Rhodopseudomonas palustris: one gene and its partner. The protein of the gene in region 1 interacts with the protein of each later gene in a pairwise test. Links are inferred from orthologs where the notes say so. Each region holds a gene or a part of one and is shown on either strand. Other genes may lie near its edges. The genes, in order: dprA and recA.

Region 1 (10,974 bases):
CGCCAGCGACGCCAACCGTGCTATCACTTTTGGTTGAATCTGCATCAAGGAACAACTATGCGTCCAGCGGCGGTATTTGCACTTTTTTGCTTTGTCTTCGCCCCGAATGCCTTGCAGGCGATGGACCTCACGACAAGCAGGCGGCTGGCGGCAACTTGGTATTTGCAGTTCCGCTTGCCGGCCAACACTACGGCTAGTCGCTTCACGGAGAGGGCACGAGAAACATTCGTAGCGACGGACGCCAATATCGACGGCGCCCTCACCATTGCGGACACTGATATTATCGCCTCAATGCGAACTGCCCAATTTCGATCTAGCACTCTCGCCCAATTGACACGCGCTGACCTGGATCAAGATGGTGCCGTCACCGCTGAGGAACTGCGAACATTATTGAGGTTCGAGAGGCAAATTGGCCGGTTGGCCGTCCAGACGATTGACCGAGTGGAGGCCTCTGTCGCGAAGATGATGAGTTGGGATGCTGACGGTGACGGCCTAGTCAGCTTCGCAGAAGCTCAAATCGCCACGCAGACGATACCCACGATGGACGCTCCGGGAACAAATTCTGCGACAGATGTACTGGAAACGCTGATGGCGTTCGATGCCGATGGCGATGGCGCTGTTACCTGGTCTGAACTAAAAACCGCTTTTGAGACATTCTTTCGTACTCTCGATACCGATCAGGACGGCATCATCAGCTCGAAGGAGTACGCCGCCTATCACGCGCGTGCCTACGACTCGACCCCTGGGGCTGAAGAGTCCATTCGTCGGTTCGAAGCAAAAGTCCATGCCAAGTGCGCCATGCCGAAGGCGTCATCGTCCGCAAAGGTCGTTGTGCTTGGGACCCACCAGACTAATGCGCTGTCGAACGTCGCGCTCGGATCGATGGACGATGTCACACGTGCCGGCACGATCATCGTCGAGCCCGGATCCGAGCCACTCTATCTAGTGATCACGAATTTCGTTGCGACCATCTGGCAATTCACTGGCGCCGTGGATCGTATCGAACGCGTGGTGCTGGCCAGCAAATACGCCAGCGGCGCCACCGGCTTGCCCGCTGAGCGAGTGACGAGTCTGCCTGCGAAGGTCTGCCTACCGCACTCTTCCAACGTGGATGTCGACGCTGCCGACACCGCAATCGCGGTGGAGCGCGACATCGGGCGGGCGCCCGACCTAGTCTTCGGTCGCTCTGAACTCACCAGTTTCGGATTACCATCCGGCGCTGTGCAACTTCGGGGCAATCAGAAGCCCAATACAATCCTGACGCCGAGGTACGGGCCGGCCTCGTCGACTACCGGCGACACGTCGAATGTGGATGCGCAAATGCATGCAATTGCGAGCCTGGAGCAACAATTGTTGCGTTTCAGCCCAGGCGGCGTCATCGAGATTGACCCCGCGAAGGTCATAAGCTCTGCGGCTGTCGCAAGCTACGACGTATTGCCGGAGGAAGCAGGATTGCTCCAATTGATGCGGAGCGGTGCGCTTACCCAAGAGCCGGACGGCACATTTCTCATACACCGCAAGATCAGGTTTCCCGCCGGGTTGGCGGGCGCACATTCGGTCAAGTTCCTAATTCTGCGAGACACTCCGCAACCGATCGGCGATCCGATACATTGCAGGATTGCCCGCGAGAGGGAGGATAAGCCTATCGGTCCAAATTGACCGATTTCGGTCTCGTTGCAATTCGCTGGTCACCGTTTGCGTCTGCACCCCTCGATGCGAAAGAGGCCTCCCGACCGGGGGCAGGTTCCCTCTGCTCCGTCGTCGTATCGGCGTGGCCATCTTTCCGACCGCAGGGGATATTCTGCGCAGGCGTGCGGATCGCGCTTGCCCGCTCCGGCAAGTCTCCCTATAGCTCTTGCTTTAATGACCCCCGCATTGAAATCGACCTTTGTCCTCGCTCACCGGCATCTGCTGGGGATCGAAGGGCTTTCCGCCGCCGACATCACCGGCCTGCTCGACCTTTCCGAGGAATATGTCGAGCTCAACCGGCAGGTCGACAAGAAGCGCGCCTCGTTGCGCGGCCGCACCCAGGTCAATCTGTTCTTCGAGGCCTCGACGAGGACGCAGTCCTCTTTCGAGATCGCCGGCAAGCGTCTCGGCGCCGACGTGATGAACATGAGCGTGTCGTCGTCTTCGATGCGCAAGGGCGAGACGCTGATGGACACCGCGGTGACGCTCAACGCGATGCACCCGGATATCCTCGTGGTCCGCCATCACGCCTCCGGCGCTGTCGAATTGCTGGCTCGAAAGGTCGACGGCTCGGTGATCAATGCCGGCGACGGCGCGCACGAGCATCCGACCCAGGCGCTGCTCGACGCGCTGACCATCCGCCGCAACAAGGGCCGGCTCGAAGGTCTGGTGATCGCGATCTGCGGCGACGTCATGCATTCGCGGGTGGCGCGCTCCAACATCCTGCTGCTCAACACCATGGGCGCGCGCGTCCGCGTGGTCGCGCCCTCCACGCTGTTGCCCCGCGGAATCGAGCGGATGGGCGTCGAGGTCGCACGCGACATGCGCGAGGGGCTCGACGGCGCGGATATCGTCATGATGCTGCGGCTGCAGCGCGAGCGGATGAACGGCTCCTTCGTGCCGTCGAGCGGCGAATATTTCAACTATTTCGGGCTCGACCAGAAGAAGCTCGCCTACGCCAAGCCCGACGCGCTGGTGATGCATCCGGGGCCGATGAATCGTGGCGTCGAGATCGACTCGATCGTCGCCGACGGCGCGCAATCGGTGATCCGCGAACAGGTCGAAATGGGCGTGGCGGTGCGGATGGCGGTGCTCGAAGCGCTGGCCCGCAACCTGCCCAACGCGTGAAGCTGGAACGGAACTGAGATGCTGATCGACCGCCGCCCGATCCTGCTCGCCAATGCCCGCCTGATCGATCCGGCGCGCGATTTCGACGGCATCGGCGACGTGCTGATCGCCGACGGCGTGATCCGCGACGCCCGCCGCGGCATCGGCGCCGCCGGCGTGCCGGAAGGCACCGACATCGTCAATTGCGCCGGCATGGTGGTGGCCCCCGGCCTGGTCGACATGCGCGCCTTCGTCGGCGAGCCCGGCGCCAGCCACCGCGAGACCTTCGCGTCGGCCAGCCAGGCCGCGGCCGCAGGCGGCATCACCACCATCGTCTGCCAGCCCAACACCTCGCCGGTGATCGACAATTCGGCGACGGTCGACTTCGTGATGCGCCGTGCCCGCGACACCGCGATCGTCAACATCCATCCGATGGCGGCGCTGACCAAGGGGCTGAACGGCACCGAGATGACCGAGATCGGCCTCCTGAAGGCCGCCGGCGCCGTGGCGTTCAGCGACGGCGACCGCAGCGTGATGAACGCGCGGGTGATGCGCAGCGCGCTGACCTACGCTCGCGATTTCGACGCGCTGATCGTGCACCACACCGAAGACCCCGATCTGGTCGCCGAAGGCGTGATGAACGAGAGCGAATTCGCCACCCGGCTCGGGCTGTCGGGCGTGCCGAACGCCGCCGAGGCCGTGGTGCTGGAGCGCGACGTCCGCCTCGCCGCGCTGACCGGCGGCCGCTACCACGCCGCATCGCTGACCTGCATCGAGTCGCTGGAGATCCTGCAGCGCGCGCGCGATTCCGGGATCAACGTCTCGGCGTCGGTGTCGATCAATCACGTCACGCTCAACGAGAACGACATCGGCCCGTACCGCACCTTCCTCAAGCTGTCGCCGCCGCTGCGCACCGAGGACGACCGCAAGGCGCTGATCGCCGCCGTCTCCTCCGGGCTGATCGACGTCATCATGTCGGATCACAATCCGCAGGACGTCGAGGTCAAGCGGCTGCCCTTCGCCGAGGCCGCCGCCGGTGCGATCGGGCTGGAGACGATGCTGCCGGCCGGCTTGCGGCTGCTCCACGCCGGTGAGCTCGATCTGGTGAGCCTGATCCGCGCGATGTCGACCCGCCCGGCCGAACTGCTCGGCCTGCCCAGCGGCACGCTGCGCGCCGGCAGTCCTGCCGATCTGATCGTGATCGACCTCGACACGCCGTGGATCGTCGATCCGAACGAACTGAAATCAAAGTGCAAGAACACCCCGTTCGACGAAGCGCGGTTCTCCGGACGGGTGGTCCGCACCATCGTCGGCGGCCGCACGGTGTACGAGCATGTGTAAGTGGATTTGAAGGGCTGCGTCAGTCCGGACGATAAGGGCTTCCGTTCTCGTCATTGCGAGCGAAGCGAAGCAATCCAGAAGCGCCGTGCACCACGCTGGATTGCTTCGTCGCTTCGCTCCTCGCAATGACGGGAAAGCCTGACTTTGTTGCCGACGCGCTAGAGTTGTTTGGAGAATTGTGATGATCGGGATCTACATCGCAGCACTGCTGCTCGGCTATCTGTTCGGCTCGATTCCGTTCGGCCTGATCCTGACCAGGTTCGCCGGAACGCAGGATCTGCGCTCGATCGGCTCCGGCAATATCGGCGCGACCAACGTGCTACGCACCGGCCGCAAGGGCCTCGCCGCCGCCACGCTGCTGCTCGACGCGCTCAAGGGCACCGCCGCGGTGATCATCGCGTCGAGTTTCGGCGGCGCCGAAGCCGCGATGCTGGCCGCACTCGGCGCGTTTCTCGGCCACCTGTTTCCGGTCTGGCTGAAGTTCAAGGGCGGCAAGGGCGTCGCCGTCTATATAGGCGTGCTGATCGGCCTGTTCTGGCCGGCGGCGATCGTGTTCTGCCTGCTCTGGCTCGCCACCGCCTTCACCGCGCGCTACTCGTCGCTGTCCGCGCTGGTCGCCGCCTTCATCACCCCGATCTTCCTGTGGTGGTTCGGCCACCCCGCACTCGCCTCGCTGTTCGCCGTGCTGACGCTGCTGCTGTTCTACATGCACCGCGAAAACATCAAGCGGCTGCAGGCCGGCACCGAGAGCAGGATCGGCGAGAAGAAGTAGCGACCGCTACGCAGCTTGCTTCTCACGCGCCGTCATCCTGAGGCGCGAGCGCAGCGAGCCTCGAAGGATGTGCCACACAGCGTGGCGCTCGTCCCCTTCTTACCATGCCGTCGCCCTTCGAGGGCCGCTACGCGGCCACCTCAGGGTGACGGCGCCCGATACCTCATCAGCTTCCGCCTTCGTCGAACTTGTCCACTCGCATAAGTTGCGCAACACTCCCGGCGGGGGTGGTGCGTGGCCGAAAGTACCAGCGACCAGGGAACGAGTCTTCTCACCGAGGCGCAGCGGATCGACTGGCTGCGGCTGATCCGCGCCGACAATGTCGGCGCTCGCACCTTCCGCTCGCTGATCAATCATTTCGGCTCGGCGCGCGCGGCGCTGGAGCGGTTGCCGGAGCTGGCGCGGCGCGGCGGCGCGGCGCGCGCCGGACGCATCCCGAGCGAAGACGAGGCGCGGCGCGAGATCGAAGGTGGTCGCCGGCTCGGCGTCGAGCTGGTCGCGCCGGGCGAGCCGGGCTATCCCCCTCGCCTCGCGCTGATCGACGACGCGCCGCCGCTGCTCGGCGTCCACGCATTGCCGGACGCGCTCGCCATGATGCAGCGGCCGATGATCGCGATCGTCGGCTCGCGCAATGCCTCCGGCGCCGGGCTGAAATTCGCTCAGCTTCTCGCCGGCGACCTCGGCGCCAGCGGCTTCGTGGTGATCTCCGGGCTGGCGCGCGGCATCGACCAGGCGGCGCATCGCGCCAGCCTCGGCAGCGGCACCGTCGCGGTGCTGGCCGGCGGCCACGACAAGATCTATCCGGCCGAGCACGAGGATCTGCTGCTCGACATCGTCGAAGCGCGCGGCGCGGCGATCTCGGAAATGCCGCTCGGCCACGTCCCGCGCGGCAAGGATTTTCCCCGCCGCAACCGGCTGATCTCCGGCGCGTCGGTCGGCGTCGCGGTGATCGAGGCGGCGTATCGCTCCGGTTCGCTGATCACAGCGCGGCGCGCCGCCGATCAGGGCCGCGAAGTGTTCGCGGTCCCGGGCTCGCCGCTCGATCCGCGCGCCGCCGGCACCAACGACCTGATCAAACAGGGCGCGACGCTGATCACTTGCGCCGCCGACATCATCCAGGCGGTGTCGCCGATCCTCGAGCGGCCGATCGAGCTGCCGGGCCGCGAACCCGACCACCCGCCGCCGGCGAGCGATCCCGATCCCAGCGACCGCAGCCGCATCGTCAACCTGCTCGGGCCGAGCCCGGTCGGGATCGACGATCTGATCCGGCTCTCCGGCATCTCTCCGGCGGTGGTGCGCACTGTGCTGCTGGAGCTGGAGCTTGCCGGCCGGCTGGAGCGCCATGGCGGCGGGCTGGTGTCGCTGAATTGACGCGTCAGTTCGACGAGCCGCGACCATCGAAGGCGCGCCGCGCGGTCTCGATTTCCGGCAGATGCTCGCGCGCCCAGGTGCCGAGCGCCTGCACCGGCTGGCTCAGGCCGTGCCCGAGCGGCGTCAGTTCGTAGTCGACGCGCGGCGGCACCGTCGGAAACACGGTCCGCGTCACCAGCCCGTCGCGCTCGAGCCCGCGCAGCGTCAGGGTCAGCATCCGCTGCGAAATCCCGCCGATCATCCGCTTCAGCTCGTTGAAGCGCCGCGGCCCATCGCGCAGCAGCATGATCACCAGCACGGTCCATTTGTCGCCGACCCGCGAAAGCACCGAATTGACGCCCTGGCAATCGCTGCGCGCGTGGGCGCCCGGCCCGAGAGGCACATCATTGTGCCCGGGAACATCGCTGTGCGCAGGCAGATCGCTGTGCTCGAGTTTCAAAATAGTGCCTTCTTGTGCGGTTTTCGCAGTCACTCATAGTGCGTCAGTTACAAATCTATACCAAGGAAGACGCCAATGAAACTGCTTCACATCGACTCCAGCGTGCTCGGCCCCCACTCGGTCAGCCGCCAGGTCTCCGCCGCGATCGTCGACCGGCTCCGTCAGGCCAATTCGGGACTGACCGTCACCTATCGCGACCTCACCGCCGAGCCGCTGCGGCACCTGTCGGGTCCGCATCTCGCCGCCGCCCAGGGCGCCGCCCCCGAGCCGTCGCTGCAATCCGACCTGGCCGCGGGTCAGACGGTGCTGGACGAATTCCTCGCCGCTGACGTCGTGGTGATCGGCGCACCGATGTATAATTTTACCATTCCGAGCCAGCTCAAGGCCTGGATCGACCGCATCCTCGTCGCCGGCAAGACCTTCAAATACGGTCCCACCGGCGTCGAAGGGTTGGCCGCCGGCAAGCGGGTGATCATTGCGGCGTCGCGCGGCGGCTTCTATGGCGCCGATACGCCGATGGCGGTCGGCGAGCATCTGGAAAGCTATCTGCGCTTCGTGTTCGGCTTCATCGGCATCGCCGCCCCCGAAATCATCTCTGCGGACGGCATCCAGCTCGGCCCGGAGCATCGCGAGAAGGCGCTCGCCTCGGCGCTGTCCGCCGCGGCCGGCCTGCGAGCGGCCTGAGGGCGCAAGCAGCCGGCCCGCCCCCCAAAAAGCAACGGCCCGAAGTGGTGACACTTCGAGCCATCTTGGAGGCGGACGTACATCCGGCCCGCCTCCTGCTTATTCGAATCGTGAACCAGTTCGGTTAATAAGACGTAAACGCCAGCCTTGGTTCCACCCGCCGCGCGGCAGCCGCGCTGACCGGGGTTCAAGCCGCGTATGAACGCTGAAAGCCGAAGCAGCCCGCGAGGTTAGCTCGATCATCTGATCCGTGGCGCGAGCCTCTTCACTTGCTCTCCGAACGGCAACCGTTGCGGTGGCGGACGATCTCGTTGGCCTCCAGCCGCGCCATGTCGAGCAGATAACACAGCATATCCAGTCGGTGGACGTCGGCGATCTGGATCAGCTCTGAGATCGCCTCGACGAGGTAGCCGGCCGCTTCGACCGGGCCGCCATTGCGATCGCGTGAGCCGCTGCCACGTCGTGACACCATGGGCCGGGTTCCTTTCAGGGGTATCGAAGGCCCCTATCGGTGAGTCTGGCGTACGTATTACTACTCTAGGTTGTGCAACTCTAGGTTTAAGTTTCGTGTCTGGTCACGCGCTTTTCTGTCGCTATGGGCCGGCGGCATGACCGGACCGATTTGACAGCGACCGCACCAGAACCCATGTTCCGGGCAATGCGGCTGGCGCGAGTCTCGCGAAAACGGCGCATTTCTCTCAGCTAAGTCATTGGAATCCGATGAATCTCGTCATTGTCGAGTCGCCTGCGAAGGCCAAGACGATCAACAAATATCTGGGCTCGTCCTACGAGGTCCTGGCCTCGTTCGGGCATGTGCGCGACCTTCCGGCCAAGAATGGCTCGGTCGATCCCGACGCCAACTTCCAGATGATCTGGGAGATCGATCCGAAAGCCGCCGGGCGGCTCAACGACATCGCCAAGGCGCTCAAGGGCGCCGACAAGCTGATCCTCGCCACCGACCCTGATCGCGAGGGCGAGGCGATCTCCTGGCACGTGCTGGAGGTGTTGAAACAGAAGCGTGCGCTGAAGGACCAAAAGGTCGAGCGCGTGGTGTTCAACGCCATCACCAAGCAGTCCGTCACAGAGGCGATGCAGCATCCGCGCGAGATCGACGGCGCGCTGGTCGACGCCTATATGGCGCGCCGCGCGCTCGATTATCTGGTCGGCTTCACCCTCTCCCCGGTGCTGTGGCGCAAGCTGCCGGGCGCCCGCTCCGCCGGGCGCGTGCAGTCGGTCGCGCTGCGGCTGGTGTGCGACCGCGAGATGGAGATCGAGAAGTTCGTTCCGCGCGAATACTGGTCGCTGATCGCGACCCTGACGACGCCGCGCGGCGAAGCCTTCGAGGCCCGCCTGGTCGGCGCCGACGGCAAGAAGATCCAGCGGCTCGACATCGGCACCGGCGCCGAGGCCGACGACTTCAAGCAGGCGATCGAGACCGCCAATTTCAAGGTGTCCAGCGTCGAGGCCAAGCCTGCCCGCCGCAACCCGCAGGCGCCGTTCACCACCTCGACGCTGCAGCAGGAAGCCAGCCGCAAGCTCGGCTTCGCGCCGGCGCACACCATGCGGATCGCGCAGCGGCTATATGAAGGCATCGACATCGGCGGCGAAACCACCGGCCTCATTACTTATATGCGAACCGACGGCGTCCAGATCGACCCGTCCGCCATCACCCAGGCGCGCAAGGTGATCGCCGAGGATTACGGCAGCGCCTATGTGCCGGACGCGCCGCGGCAATATCAGGCCAAGGCGAAGAACGCGCAGGAGGCCCACGAAGCCATCCGCCCGACCGACATGTCGCGCCGCCCGTCCGAGGTCACCAAGCGGCTCGATTCCGATCAGGCCCGGCTCTACGAGCTGATCTGGGTCCGCACCGTCGCCAGCCAGATGGAATCGGCCGAGATGGAGCGCACCACCGTCGACATCGAGGCGAAAGCAGGCTCCCGGGTGCTGGAGCTGCGCGCCACTGGCCAGGTGGTCAAGTTCGACGGCTTCCTCGCCGCCTATCAGGAAGGCCGCGACGACGATTCCGAGGACGAGGATTCGCGCCGGCTGCCGGCGATGAGCGAGAACGACGCGCTGAAGCGCGAGGCGCTCGCCGTCACGCAGCATTTCACCGAACCGCCGCCGCGCTTCTCGGAAGCCTCCTTGGTGAAGCGGATGGAAGAGCTCGGCATCGGCCGGCCCTCGACCTACGCCTCGATCCTGCAGGTGCTGAAGGATCGCGGCTATGTGAAACTCGAGAAGAAGCGGCTGCACGGCGAGGACAAGGGCCGCGTCGTGATCGCGTTCCTGGAGAGCTTCTTCGCCCGCTACGTCGAATACGACTTCACCGCGGCGCTGGAAGAGAAGCTCGACCGCATCTCCAACAATGAAATCTCCTGGCAGCAGGTGCTGCGCGATTTCTGGACCGACTTCATCGGCGCCGTCGACGACATCAAGGAATTGCGTGTCGCGCAGGTGCTGGACGTACTCGACGAACTGCTCGGCCCGCACATCTATGCGCCGCGCGAAGACGGCGGCGATCCGCGGCAGTGCCCGAGCTGCGGCACCGGCCGGCTGAATCTGAAGGCCGGCAAGTTCGGCGCCTTCGTCGGCTGCTCGAACTATCCGGAATGCCGCCACACCCGCCCCCTTGCTGCAGACGGCGGCGGCGGCGATGCCGACCGCGTGCTCGGCCTCGATCCGGACACCGGCTTCGAAGTCGCGGTCAAATCCGGCCGGTTCGGCCCCTATATCCAGCTCGGCGACGCCAAGGACTATGCGGAAGGCGAGAAGCCGAAGCGCGCCGGCATCCCGAAGGGCACCTCGCCCTCCGACGTCGAACTCGACGTCGCGCTGCGCCTGCTCGCGCTGCCGCGTGAAGTCGGTAAGCATCCGGAGACCGGCGAGCCGATCAAGGCCGGGATCGGCCGGTTCGGGCCCTATGTGCAGCACGAGAAGACCTACGCCAGCCTCGAGGCCGGCGACGATGTCCACAATATCGGGCTCAACCGCGCGGTGACGCTGATCGCCGAGAAGATCGCCAAGGGCCCGAGCAAGCGCCGCTTCGGTTCTGATCCCGGCAAGCCGCTCGGCGATCATCCGTCGCTCGGCCCGGTGGCGGTGAAGGCCGGCCGCTACGGCGCCTATGTCACTGCGGGCGGCGTCAACGCCACGATCCCGAACGACAAGACCCAGGACACCATCACGCTGCCGGAAGCGATCGCGCTGATCGACGAGCGCGCCGCCAAGGGCGGCGGGGCTAAGGCCAAGAAGAAGGCGCCGGCCAAGAAAGCCGCAGCCAAGAGCGACGCCAAGCCGGCGAAGAAAGCCGCGGCCAAGAAGGCCAAGCCGAAAGCCGAGGGCGCCGCCGCCAGCCCGGCGCGCGCGCCGGTGAAGGCCAAGACTTCGCCAACCAAGACGGCGAAAGCCGCAGCCGCCAAGCCCAAATCTCCCGCCAAAAAGAGCGCGGCCAAGAACGGATAGATGTGAGCAAGACGCGCGACGACAAGTTCCCGGACAAGGCCACCCTCCTCGCCTTCATCCGCGCGCATCCAGGCAAGGTCGGCACCCGCGAGATCGCGCGCGAGTT
Region 2 (10,970 bases), 780 kb from region 1 along the record:
CGACGATTTCCGCTTCTTCGGCACGGCCGAGGACGGCATCAAGCCGGAGAAGAAGCGCAGCGTCGAGGAGTGGAAGGCCTTCCTCAAGGGCAAGCCGATCGAACAGGCCAACGAGTTGATCGTGTCCGACGGCTCCGGCGACGCCTACGAGGCGTTCGTGTCGCTCTATGCCGAGCCGCCGCTCGGCCCCGAGGCGAAGCGCTGGCTCGACCGCTTTCGCCAGATGCAGGCCTGGAACCGGGCGGTGCTCGCCAACAGCGGGCCGGCGTATCGGTCTTTCCTCGACCAGTATCCCGACAGCGACCTGACCCCGACCGCGAAGAAGCTCGAAGAACGCCAGCGCAACAAGCCGGTGCCCGCGGTGGCGATCCCGGCTGCGACGCAGGCCAGCCTCACCCCGCCGGCGGTCGCGGCGGCGCCCGCGTCCGCGGCGACCTGCCCGTGCAGCACGCCGCCCGCGATCCAGAAGAAGGTCGACAAGCCGAAGCGCGTCGAGCGCGAACAGCCGCCGAAACGGACCGCCAAGCCGCCGCGCGGCCGGGTGTACTATGAGGATGATGACGATGTCGTCGTGGTGCGGCGTCCGCCGCCGGTCTATTACGACCCGCCGCGCGGCCCGAGCATTTCGATCGGCGGCGGCATCCGCGGCGGCTATGGCGGCGGCGGTTACGGCGGCGGCCCGAGCAGAGGCGGCGATGGTGGCCGCGTCGGCGGCAGCCGCTACTGAGAAGCCTGCGCTACTGGAAGGCGACGCCGATGCGCCGGGCGGCGCTCCAGATCGGGCGGCAGCGGTGTTTCACCTTGTCGGTTTCGATCACCAGCACGAATTCCTCGGGCAGGGCGACGGGCCCGTCGACGTCGATCCGCGCCCCGGTCGCCGACAGATTGCGGACCGTGCAATCGAAGCCCGCACCGCTGAACGCGATCGTGCCTCGCTTGAACACCCTGTGGCGCGGCGCGCCTCGTCGCTCTGTCATCGTCGTCGTCCGATCACCGGTTGGTGCGGCGAGTTTCGCGGAAACGGTTTGCGAAGTTCTGAAAGCGCCTGCGGCTTCCGGCGCCCTCCGATTCAGAAAAATTTCACCAAATGCGGCGAAGCGGCCGGATTGAGAGTCCCGCGGGGGTGTGGCGTACTGGATCCCGGCCGAGGGCCATCAGGGCAGGGGGGAGATATGTTGAAATTCGCGGGTGTGCTCGTGGCGGCCGCCGGGCTGCTGGTATCGCCGGCCGGCGCCAGGGCGGAGGTGCTGGATCTGGCGACGATGTCGTGCAAGCAGTTCATCGACTCCGGCCCGGACGAGATCAAGATGGTGCTGACCTGGCTCGACGGCTGGTACAAGGGCGACTCCGACGACGCCATCATCGACACCGAAGTGTTCGTCGCGAACGCCAAGAAGTTCGGCGCCTATTGCGGCGCCAACCCCAGTGTGAGCATCGTCACCGCGGCCGAGAAGATCCTCGGCAAGTGATCGCCGCGTCGGTCACAGCATCGCGAAGGCGCTCGACACCATCGCCACCGGCTTGCCGTCGTCGGCGCTGCGCAGCGTCACCCGGCCGAAGCTCATGGTGCGGCCGAGCCGCACCACCCGCGCGTCCGCGAGCACGTCCGACGAGGTCACCGCCTTGAGAAAGTGGGTGGTCTGATCGACCGTGGTCATCGGCCGGAACCCGCGATTGGCTGCCAGGATGGCGATCACCATCGCGGTGTCGGCCAGCGCCATCAGCGCCTGTCCGCAGACGATGCCACCGCTGCGGCACAGCCGCTCGGAGAACGCCATCCGCAGCGTCGCGCCGGGCTGCCAGTCATCGCCGGCGCCGGCCGGCGGCGCCGTCTCGACCGCGTCCACCGACAGGTCGAGGTCCTGCACCCAGGGGGCGAACACCTCACCGAGCGTGCGCCGCGCATCCGCGAGGCCGAATTCCGCCACCTGGCCGCTCTCCGTCATTTCGTCTCCCATGCTCTGGTTTGTTTTGGTTTCTGTACGTGTCCGTACCGGATTTGGCGGTCGGAAGTCGTTGAATTGCCTGCATCGGACCCGATTCTTGCCGGCTTGAAAACGCCATGGTCGTTCCCTTATGGTCCCCGCAGTCTGGTGGGTGGCGTGTGGCGAAGCGTTCGGCTTTGATCCTCGGCGTGGTTGCCGCGGCAATTCTCCTCGACGGCTGCACCAAATGCGGCCCGATCTGGGAGGATTGGATGCAGCCGCCGAAGTCCTGTCGGTCCGATCGTCTGTAGCGCGGCCGAAGCCGTCAAGCGCGCGAAGGGAGTTTCCAATGAAGTTGTTGCGCGGCGTCGCACTGAGCGTCCTGCTGGCCGGGCCTGCCTATGCGCAGATGCCCAACGTCAATCTGGTCCCCGAGATCCAGCACAAAACGCCGGAAGAAAAAGCGCAGGACGCGATCAGGGAGAAGGCCTATCGCGAGTCGCTGCGCAAGATCCCCGATGCCAAGGGGCCGAGCGATCCGTGGGGCGACGTGCGTAGCAACGAGCCTGCACCGGTGAAGCCGAAGACGGCGACGACGAGATCGAAAAAGACCGGGCCGACCGCGAACTAATTTCGGCCGGGACGCGCGTAGTGCATGTTCAAAACGGCACAGACTTTTCCTGAGAATTGATGTTGATGGACCGACGCGGCGAATGTTCGCCGCGCGGCTCTTGAACGCCTGCAATCGATGGCGAAGAGCTTGCTTCGCGATTGCAGGATGAGACGTGAATTCTTACGAAGCGGCGTTCGATCCCACCGCGTTTCTCGGCAGCGCTGGACCGGGACGGGCCCTCCAGCAATTCCGCAAGAACCAGAGCATTTTCGCGCAAGGTGACGAGGCCGACAGCGTGCTGTTCCTGCAGCATGGGCGCGTCAAGCTGGTGGTGATGTCGGAGCAGGGCAAGGAGGGCGTGGTCGCGATCCTGGACTCGGGCCAGTTCTTCGGCGAGAGCGCCCTGATCGGCCGGCGCCGCCTCGCGACCGCGGTGGCGCTCGAAGATTGCACCGTCACCACATTGGCGAACACGATGCTGATCGCCACGCTGCAGCACGAGCCCGGCATGTGCGAGTTCTTCATAACCCACCTGCTCAGGCGCAACTGCCGGGTCGAGGAAGACCTGATCGATCAGTTGTTCAATTCCAGCGAGAAGCGCCTTGCGCGGCTGTTACTTCTGCTCGCTGATATCAACCATGGCGACACCGCCAAGTCGCTGCCCGTCGATATCAGCCAGGAGACCCTCGCGGAAATGATCGGTACGACGCGGTCTCGCGTCAGCCACTTCATGAACAAGTTTCGCAAGCTCGGCTTCATCGACTACAACGGCCACATCGAAGTCTATCCGTCGCTGCGCAGCGCCGTGCTGCCCGACAAGGCGCGGCTGCCCGACGGCGATGCGCGGTCGGTTCGACTGAACGATCGCTGATTGCGGATCGCGGGATCGAGCGCGGCGAGCGGCGGCGGCGCGAACCTGCGCTCAGCCCTTTTCGCCGAGCAGCTTGCCCGACGAGCGATTGATGAAGTGCACGTGGGTACAGGCGGGGCAGCGCACCAGTTCGAAGGTCGTCGGCTCGGGCGCACCCACTTCCTCTGCGACCCAGGTCTGAACCTTCATGGCCGTCCGCGGACATTTGTAGATGAGATGCGCCATCAGATCGGAGCCGGATCTTCCACGAAGTTTCCGGACAATTGCCGCTCCCAGCCTCGGTCATTTGATCTGAATCAATAGTAGTAATATTCTACCTATAAATTATCGGAAAGGTGGCTCGAAGCTCCTCTGATGGTGTTTGGGTGTAGGGTTCCTGCAGCTCAACCCATTGGATAGATTTGAAAAAAAGCCGCCCACATCGGGGCGGCTTTCGGTCGATCGAGGCGAGGGCCGGCGCTATTGGCGAGCGCAGCTCAGCACGATGCTGGTCGAACTCGGTCCGCAGCGGGCGGTCATGACGCCGTTTTCGACGACGATCGTGTCGCTGAATTTGGCGGAGGCGTTGCCGATGCAGAGCGCCGACACCAGCGTCTCGCCGCTGTCGCAGGTCAGCGGGCAGCCGTTCGAGGAACAGGTCGTCGAGCTGACGGTGCGGATGCTGCTTGCGGATGCGCCGTCCTTGCCGGGAGGTCCGGGAGGGCCCGCCGGCCCCTGGGCGCCCTGTTCGCCCTTCGGCCCGGGCGTGCCCTGGCCCACGTCACAGCCGGCCAGGGCGATGGCTGCCGTCATCATCACGATCAAAGTCCCGAGGCGCATTCCTGTACTCCCTGCCAGACGGCCCGTGCATTCCGCCGCGGGCCTGATACGAGCGATTGTCGATACTCGTCGATCTTGCTTCATCGCGCGCTCGCGCGCGAGCCCGCAATGCGGTTGCGATCGATCTACTTCAGCACCGATCGGACGATATTGCGATGGCGCAAGCGACACGCGATGGCTCACGGCGATCGCCGGGATCGAGTCGCGCTGCGGTCGCGATGGATTCGGCGACAGCACGGCGGCCGATCGCGCGGATGCGCGCTTGCATTGCGCATCGCCGCACTCCGAATCGAAAGAGCCCCGAACGAGGCCATGTTCGGGGCTCTCCGTCAGCGTCGGAACTCCCCACCTCTAGAAAGTTCGGCAATGACGAAAGGAAAGCTATCGGTGAGCGCCCCGTGCGCATTGCGTGAAATCAAATACCGTCGTCTCCGCGGATAACGCGGCGATCGATCGCAGTTCGAGCACCTCGGCAGAATGCGGGCGTCGCACCCCCGGACCGGTCCCGATGCGCTGACGATCACGTCGCAGCGCGATCGGATCGGTCGCGTGGCGCGAGGCTGGCGATCAGTTGCAACAGGACGCGGCGGCGCTCTTCGTCGTGCGTCTCCGCCAGCAGCCGCCGATACAGCTTCAGATTCTCCTCGCGAACAAAATCGTCCAAGAATCTCCCCGTTGTTTTCATGCCGACTCGACCGGCTCGAGACTGGTGTGGAAAGGCGCGATGCGGTTGCTGGAATAATATCTGACTGCGAATCGCTGTCGATCCGAAGTCGCGGCGAGCCGTGCCGTAAATCGACGGACGCTGTCCGGGAACGACTGGCAGAAGGCTGCTCGAGTTCGGGGGCTTCGCCTCAGCGAGGCAGCAGCGTCACGCGGTCGGCGGCACGGCGGGATTGGCGTTGTTGAGAAGCTGCGTCACGGCGGCGATCACCTGCGATGGCGCGAACGGCTTGGTGAGCAGCAGGCTTCCGGGCACGCCGCGGGCGGCCCATTCGGCCGCGCTGTCGCCGGTCATGTAGATCACCGGAAAGGCCGGATCGGCCTCGCGGACGAAGCGGCCGACGTCCCAGCCGTCCATTCGGTCGCGGCCGAGATTGACGTCGGTCAGCAATGCGCGAAAGCGCTGCAGATCGTCGAGTAGTTTCACGGCCTCCTCACCCGAGGAAGCAATCACCGCGTCGAAACCGCCTTCTTCGAGGGCTTCCTGCACGACGCTCTGAATCATCGGGTCGTCTTCGACGACCAGGACGACGATGGAATGGTCCAACAACGTTCCCCTGCCTCGGGCGAAATCAATGATGCGCATCGATAAGTCGCGCCGGCTCCCGAAGTTCCGTGGCGTGGGATCGGCCGGGGACGGCGGCCATGATTCCAATTGCGGATGGCCGTCCTATGCCGACAGGCTAAAGCAATCGTGAACAGCGCGAGGATCGCTACAGATGAGCTGGTACGTCGACGCCATTCTGATCGGACTTGTTTTGCCCTGGATCATCGTGACCTATCGGCTGATCGCGGCGTTTCGTCAAAGCGTGGCGAAGGGCGTGACGACATGGGCGATGTGGGCCGCGCCCTGCGTGCCGGCGATGTTGCTGCTAATGTGGGGCGTCACCAGTCTGCGCTGATCGAGGTGCGGTGCCGCACGCAACGACGGGCGCGCGAACGCATCACCACGCGACACGGCCGCGCCGGGCGTACTCACCCGCTGTAGCCGCCGTCGTCGCCGCTGCGGTGGATCGACAGCATCATGCCGTTCTTGATCCGGCGGACCTCGGTGAACGCGCGCTGCACGCCGAGATCGGCGGAGTCGGTCGAGAAGGTGATCAGCTTGTTGCAGTTCGGGCACTGCACCTGAGTGCCCTCGCGGACGTTCCTGATCTTCTCACGAAACGGCACGCGGCATTTGGTGCACAGCACCCGGATCTTGTCCGGCGATTTGGGTGGGGCGAGCTGCATCGTCATGCAGCAGTTCTGCGCGGGGAGCGTTGAGAATCGATGAACGAGGCCGGGCGCCACCGGTGCCTCGCCGGGCTTGCGTTGCCCGCGGCGCGGAGCCACGGGGGCACGGCGCGGCGTCCGTCGCAACGGTCGACGGGATGCAGACCGCGGCGCGGTCAGCTGTCGGTCGGCGGTGGTGCGGCCCCCGGCGGCGGGGTGTCCGGCGCCAGCGCGCAGCCGAACGGACAGGCCGTTCGGGACGCCCGCCAATGCGTCGGTAATTGCGTCACGAATTCATGGGTGTCGCAATGGACCCATCCGCCGACCACCCGCCGGCATGGACCCGAGCTCCAACTCACGTTGCCATCGGTGATCACCGCCAACTCGAGCTGCACGTCGTAGTTCTCGGTCCCGATCGGTTGCCACATTCGACGAAAGGAGCATGTCTCGCTGGCTGTTACATTGTCGCAGATCAACTCATGGAAGAAGTTCTGATCGCTTTCGCGTGATCGGACGTTTCTCTCGGCGCAATTGCGGTCGGCCCGGCGCATCGCGCCCACAGTGGCCCGAACTTGCGCCGATCGCCGGTCGCATCCAATGCGCGGCGGGCAGGCCTGAAGGGGGCTTTCTCGGGTAGGACAACGCCTATCCATCTGAATTCGGACAAAAGGCGTCAAATGCGGCCGTCCCGCAGAAGGAACATATTGCGAACTGAGAACAAATAGGGTACGATGATTTCTGTCGGCCATGGGTCGGCGCGGTTTGTCCCACCGGCGAATCCCGTTCATAAGGAGCTTCATATGGCTGCTGCCCCCACCGCTTTGCGTATCGTCGAAGGATCCTCCATGGACAAGACCAAGGCCCTGGCCGCTGCGCTGTCTCAGATCGAGCGCCAGTTCGGTAAGGGCTCGGTGATGAAGCTCGGCAAGAACGACCGGTCGATGGATATCGAAACGATTTCCTCCGGGTCGCTCGGGCTGGACATCGCGCTCGGCGTCGGCGGCCTGCCGAAGGGGCGGGTGGTCGAGATCTACGGGCCGGAATCCTCGGGCAAGACCACGCTGGCGCTGCATTGCGCCGCCGAAGCCCAGAAGAAGGGCGGCATCTGCGCCTTCATCGACGCCGAACACGCGCTCGACCCGGTCTATGCCCGCAAGCTCGGCGTCAATGTCGATGAACTTCTGATCTCGCAGCCCGACCATGGCGAGCAGGCGCTGGAGATCGCCGACACGCTGGTGCGCTCCGGCGCGATCGACGTGCTGATCGTCGATTCGGTCGCCGCTTTGGTGCCGCGCGCCGAGCTCGAGGGTGATATGGGCGATGCGCTGCCCGGCCTGCAGGCGCGGCTGATGAGCCAGGCGCTGCGCAAGCTCACCGCCTCGATCAACAAATCCCACACCATGGTGATCTTCATCAACCAGATCCGGATGAAGATCGGCGTGATGTACGGCTCGCCGGAAACCACCACCGGCGGCAACGCGCTGAAATTCTACGCCTCGGTCCGGCTCGACATCCGCCGGATCGGCCAGATCAAGGAGCGCGACGAAGTCGTCGGCAATCAGACCCGCGTCAAGGTGGTGAAGAACAAGCTGGCGCCGCCGTTCAAGCAGGTCGAGTTCGATATCATGTACGGCGAGGGCGTCTCCAAGATGGGCGAGATTCTCGATCTCGGCGTCAAGGCCGGCATCGTCGAGAAGTCGGGCGCCTGGTTTTCCTACGACAGCCAGCGGCTCGGTCAGGGCCGTGAGAATTCCAAGGCGTTCCTGCGCGCCAATCCGGACATGACCGCCAAGATCGAAGCCTCGATCCGGCAGAATTCCGGCCTGATCGCCGAGCAGATTCTCGCCGGCTCGCCCGAGAGCGACGCCGACGGCGAGGAGCCCGGCGACGAGTGAGGCATCGCGGCCGGCGTCAGCCGGCCGGAGCCGTCAAGAGTTAAAGCCGGCGGGCGCCGCGGACCCCTGTTGCCGGGGCCCCCGTAGCGCTCGCCGCACCTTTTTTGAGATGTCTTGTTTGCGTCTCGATGAGGCGGCGCTGAGCAGCAAACTCAGCCGTCATGCGCGGGCTTGACCCGCGCATCCATCGCGTGCGCAGCGCGCTGAAAGCAAGGCATCTTGCGATGAGGATGGATTGCCGGATCGAGCCCGGCAATGACGTGTCTTGTTGAAGTGATGACCCGCGCCGCTCTCAGCCGTCATCGCCCGCGAAGGCGGCGACCCGGTATTCCAGAGCGCGTGTTGAGCTGTCGTGCGTTGCCCAGACGCTTTGCGATACTGGATCACCCGCTGTCGCGGGTGATGACACCCTGTTGCGTGGCATCGCGCGGTGAGGACTCTTCCGCCCGTGCTGATTTCGCCGTCCGCGCTTACTCCGCCGCGCGCGCGTAGTCCGCGGCCAGCGCGTAGTCCTCGATCGGCGGGCACGCGCACACCAGGTTGCGGTCGCCATAGACGTTGTCGACGCGGCCGACCGGGCACCAGTATTTGTCGGTGCGCGAGTTCGGGGCCGGGAAGCAGCCCTCGGTGCGCGGATAGGGCCGGGTCCATTCGGCGCTGGTGACGTCGTGCACGGTATGCGGCGCAAACCGCAACGGCGACGCCTCGACCTTGAAGCGGCCGTCCTCGATCTGCGCGATCTCGTGCCGGATCGCGATCATCGCCTCGCAGAACCGGTCGATCTCCGCCTTGGATTCGGATTCGGTCGGCTCGATCATCAGCGTGCCCGGCACCGGGAAGCTCATTGTCGGTGCATGGAAGCCGTAGTCGATCAGCCGCTTGGCGATGTCGTCCACCGTCACCCCGGTGGTGGTCTTCAGCGCCCGCGGATCGACGATGCATTCATGTGCGACGCGGCCGCGCAAATTGCGATACAGCACCGGGAAATGCGGCTGCAGCTTTGCGGCGATGTAGTTGGCGTTGAGGATCGCGATTTCGGTGGCGCGCTTGAGACCTTCGCCGCCCATCATCAGGATGTAGATGTAGGAGATCGTCAGGATCGACGCCGAGCCGTAGGGCGCGGCCGACACCGTGCCGCCGCCGTGCAGCACGCCGTTCAACGGCTCGCCCTCGGCCGGGTGCCCCGGCAGGAACGGCGCCAGATGCGCCTTGACGCCGATCGGCCCCATGCCCGGGCCGCCGCCGCCGTGCGGAATGCAGAAAGTCTTGTGCAGATTGAGGTGGCTGACATCGGCGCCGTAGTCGCCGGGGCGGGCGAGGCCGACCTGCGCGTTGAGATTGGCGCCGTCGAGATAGACCTGCCCGCCATGGGCGTGGACGATGTCGCAGATGTCGCGGATATGCTCCTCGAACACGCCGTGGGTCGACGGGTAGGTGATCATCACCGCGGCGAGCTCGGCCGAATGCTTCTCCGCCTTGGCGCGCAGATCGTCGACGTCGACGTCGCCATGGCTGTTGCAGGCGACGACGACGACGTCCATTCCGGTCATCGCCGCGGAGGCCGGATTGGTGCCGTGCGCGGAGGAGGGGATCAGGCAGATCTTGCGATGCGGCTCGCCCCGCGCCTGGTGATAGCCGCGGATCGCCAGCAGGCCGGCATATTCTCCCTGCGCGCCGGAGTTCGGCTGCAGCGACACCGCATCATAGCCGGTGATCTCGGCGAGCCAGGCTTCCAGCCGCGCGAACATCTCGTGATAGCCTTCCGCCTGCGCGCGCGGCACGAACGGATGCAGGCTGCCGAAGGCCGGCCAGGTCAGCGGCATCATCTCGGTGGTGGCATTGAGCTTCATGGTGCAGGAGCCGAGCGGAATCATCGCGCGGTCGAGTGCCAGATCGCGGTCGCTGAGCTTGCGCATGTAGCGCAGCAGTTCGGTCTCGGAGCGATAGTCCTTGAACACCGCCTGCGTCAGGTAGTCGCCGCTGCGCGTCAGCGCTGCGGGCAGCGTGTCGGCCGCGTCGCGCTCGACGCTCGCATAGTCGAGCGATCCGCCGAACGCGCGCCACAGAGCCTCGACGGTCGCTTGCGTGGTGGTTTCGTCGAGCGCGATGCCGAGCGAATTCGCGCCGATGCGCAGGTTGATCTTGTCGGCCTCGGCGCGCGCGACGATGGCGTTGCGCTTGTCGCCAACCTCGATCGTCAGCGTATCGAAGTAAGTCTCGTTGACCGGCGCGAAGCCGAGCCGCTTCAGCCCGGCCGCCAGCGTCGCGGTGCGACGGTGCACCCGGCGCGCGATCGCCTTGAGCCCGTCGGGGCCGTGATACACCGCATACATCGAGGCTATCACCGCCAGCAGCACCTGCGCGGTGCAGATGTTCGAGGTCGCCTTCTCGCGGCGGATGTGCTGTTCGCGGGTCTGCAGCGCCAGCCGATACGCCGGCTGGCCGTGGCTGTCGATCGACAGGCCGACGATGCGGCCGGGCAGGCTGCGCTTGAGGCTGTCGCGCGCCGCCATGTAGCCGGCATGCGGGCCGCCATAGCCCATCGGCACGCCGAAGCGCTGCGCCGAGCCGATCGCGATGTCGGCGCCGAGTTCGCCCGGCGAGGCGATCAGCGTCAGCGCCAGCAGATCGGCGGCGACCACCGCCAGCGCGCCCTTGGCGTGCAGCGTCGCGATCGCGGCGCGCGGGTCGCGCAAGGCGCCCGACGAGCCGGGATATTGCAGCAGCGCGCCGAACACGTCGGCGGCTTCGAGCTCGGTCTCCGGATCGCCGACGATGATCGACCAGCCGAGCGGCTCGGCGCGGGTGCGCAGCACCGCCAGCGTCTGCGGATGTGTGTCGCGATCGACGAAGAACGCCTTGGTCTTCTTGGCAGCGGCGCGCTCCACCAGCGCCATCGCCTCCGCCGC

The links.
Region 2: the proteins of dprA (region 1) and recA interact in binary tests that used the Bacillus subtilis proteins (3 or more experiments, as listed by UniProt). The link is inferred for Rhodopseudomonas palustris from one-to-one orthologs.

Annotation. Positions count from the first base shown.
Region 1 is NZ_CP140155.1:1,693,263-1,704,236, forward strand. What follows is about bases 4,259-7,211. They hold dprA (DNA-processing protein DprA), read left to right. Parts: upstream 4,259-5,143; coding sequence 5,144-6,280; downstream 6,281-7,211. Other genes in these bases: plsY (glycerol-3-phosphate 1-O-acyltransferase PlsY), read left to right, coding at 4,316-4,909; SR870_RS07655 (helix-turn-helix domain-containing protein), read right to left, coding at 6,285-6,662; SR870_RS07660 (FMN-dependent NADH-azoreductase), read left to right, coding at 6,795-7,211. Outside these bases: SR870_RS07630 (EF-hand domain-containing protein), read left to right, coding at 58-1,659; SR870_RS07635 (aspartate carbamoyltransferase catalytic subunit), read left to right, coding at 1,864-2,817; SR870_RS07640 (dihydroorotase), read left to right, coding at 2,836-4,137; more of SR870_RS07660, read left to right, coding at 7,212-7,403; SR870_RS07665 (hypothetical protein), read right to left, coding at 7,669-7,875; topA (type I DNA topoisomerase), read left to right, coding at 8,124-10,868; rnr (ribonuclease R), read left to right, coding at 10,871-10,974. UniProt on the Bacillus subtilis protein: Protein that helps load RecA onto ssDNA during transformation. Binds cooperatively to circular ssDNA, is able to bridge different segments of DNA. Favors the loading of RecA onto SsbA- or SsbB-coated ssDNA and formation of RecA-DNA filaments.
Region 2 is NZ_CP140155.1:2,472,810-2,483,779, reverse strand. Bases 6,065-9,013 are described here. They hold recA (recombinase RecA), read left to right. Parts: upstream 6,065-6,966; coding sequence 6,967-8,061; downstream 8,062-9,013. Other genes in these bases: gcvP (aminomethyl-transferring glycine dehydrogenase), read right to left, coding at 8,532-9,013; SR870_RS11210 (hypothetical protein), read right to left, coding at 6,343-6,594; SR870_RS11215 (hypothetical protein), read right to left, coding at 6,065-6,190. In the rest of the region: SR870_RS11270 (caspase family protein), read left to right, coding at 1-727; SR870_RS11265 (PilZ domain-containing protein), read right to left, coding at 738-977; SR870_RS11260 (HdeA/HdeB family chaperone), read left to right, coding at 1,173-1,469; SR870_RS11255 (PaaI family thioesterase), read right to left, coding at 1,482-1,946; SR870_RS11250 (hypothetical protein), read left to right, coding at 2,275-2,556; SR870_RS11245 (Crp/Fnr family transcriptional regulator), read left to right, coding at 2,711-3,409; SR870_RS11240 (hypothetical protein), read right to left, coding at 3,461-3,598; SR870_RS11235 (hypothetical protein), read right to left, coding at 3,869-4,228; SR870_RS11230 (hypothetical protein), read right to left, coding at 4,749-4,892; SR870_RS11225 (response regulator), read right to left, coding at 5,100-5,498; SR870_RS11220 (hypothetical protein), read left to right, coding at 5,671-5,853; more of SR870_RS11215, read right to left, coding at 5,927-6,064; more of gcvP, read right to left, coding at 9,014-10,970. UniProt on the Bacillus subtilis protein: Multifunctional protein involved in homologous recombination, DNA repair and competence.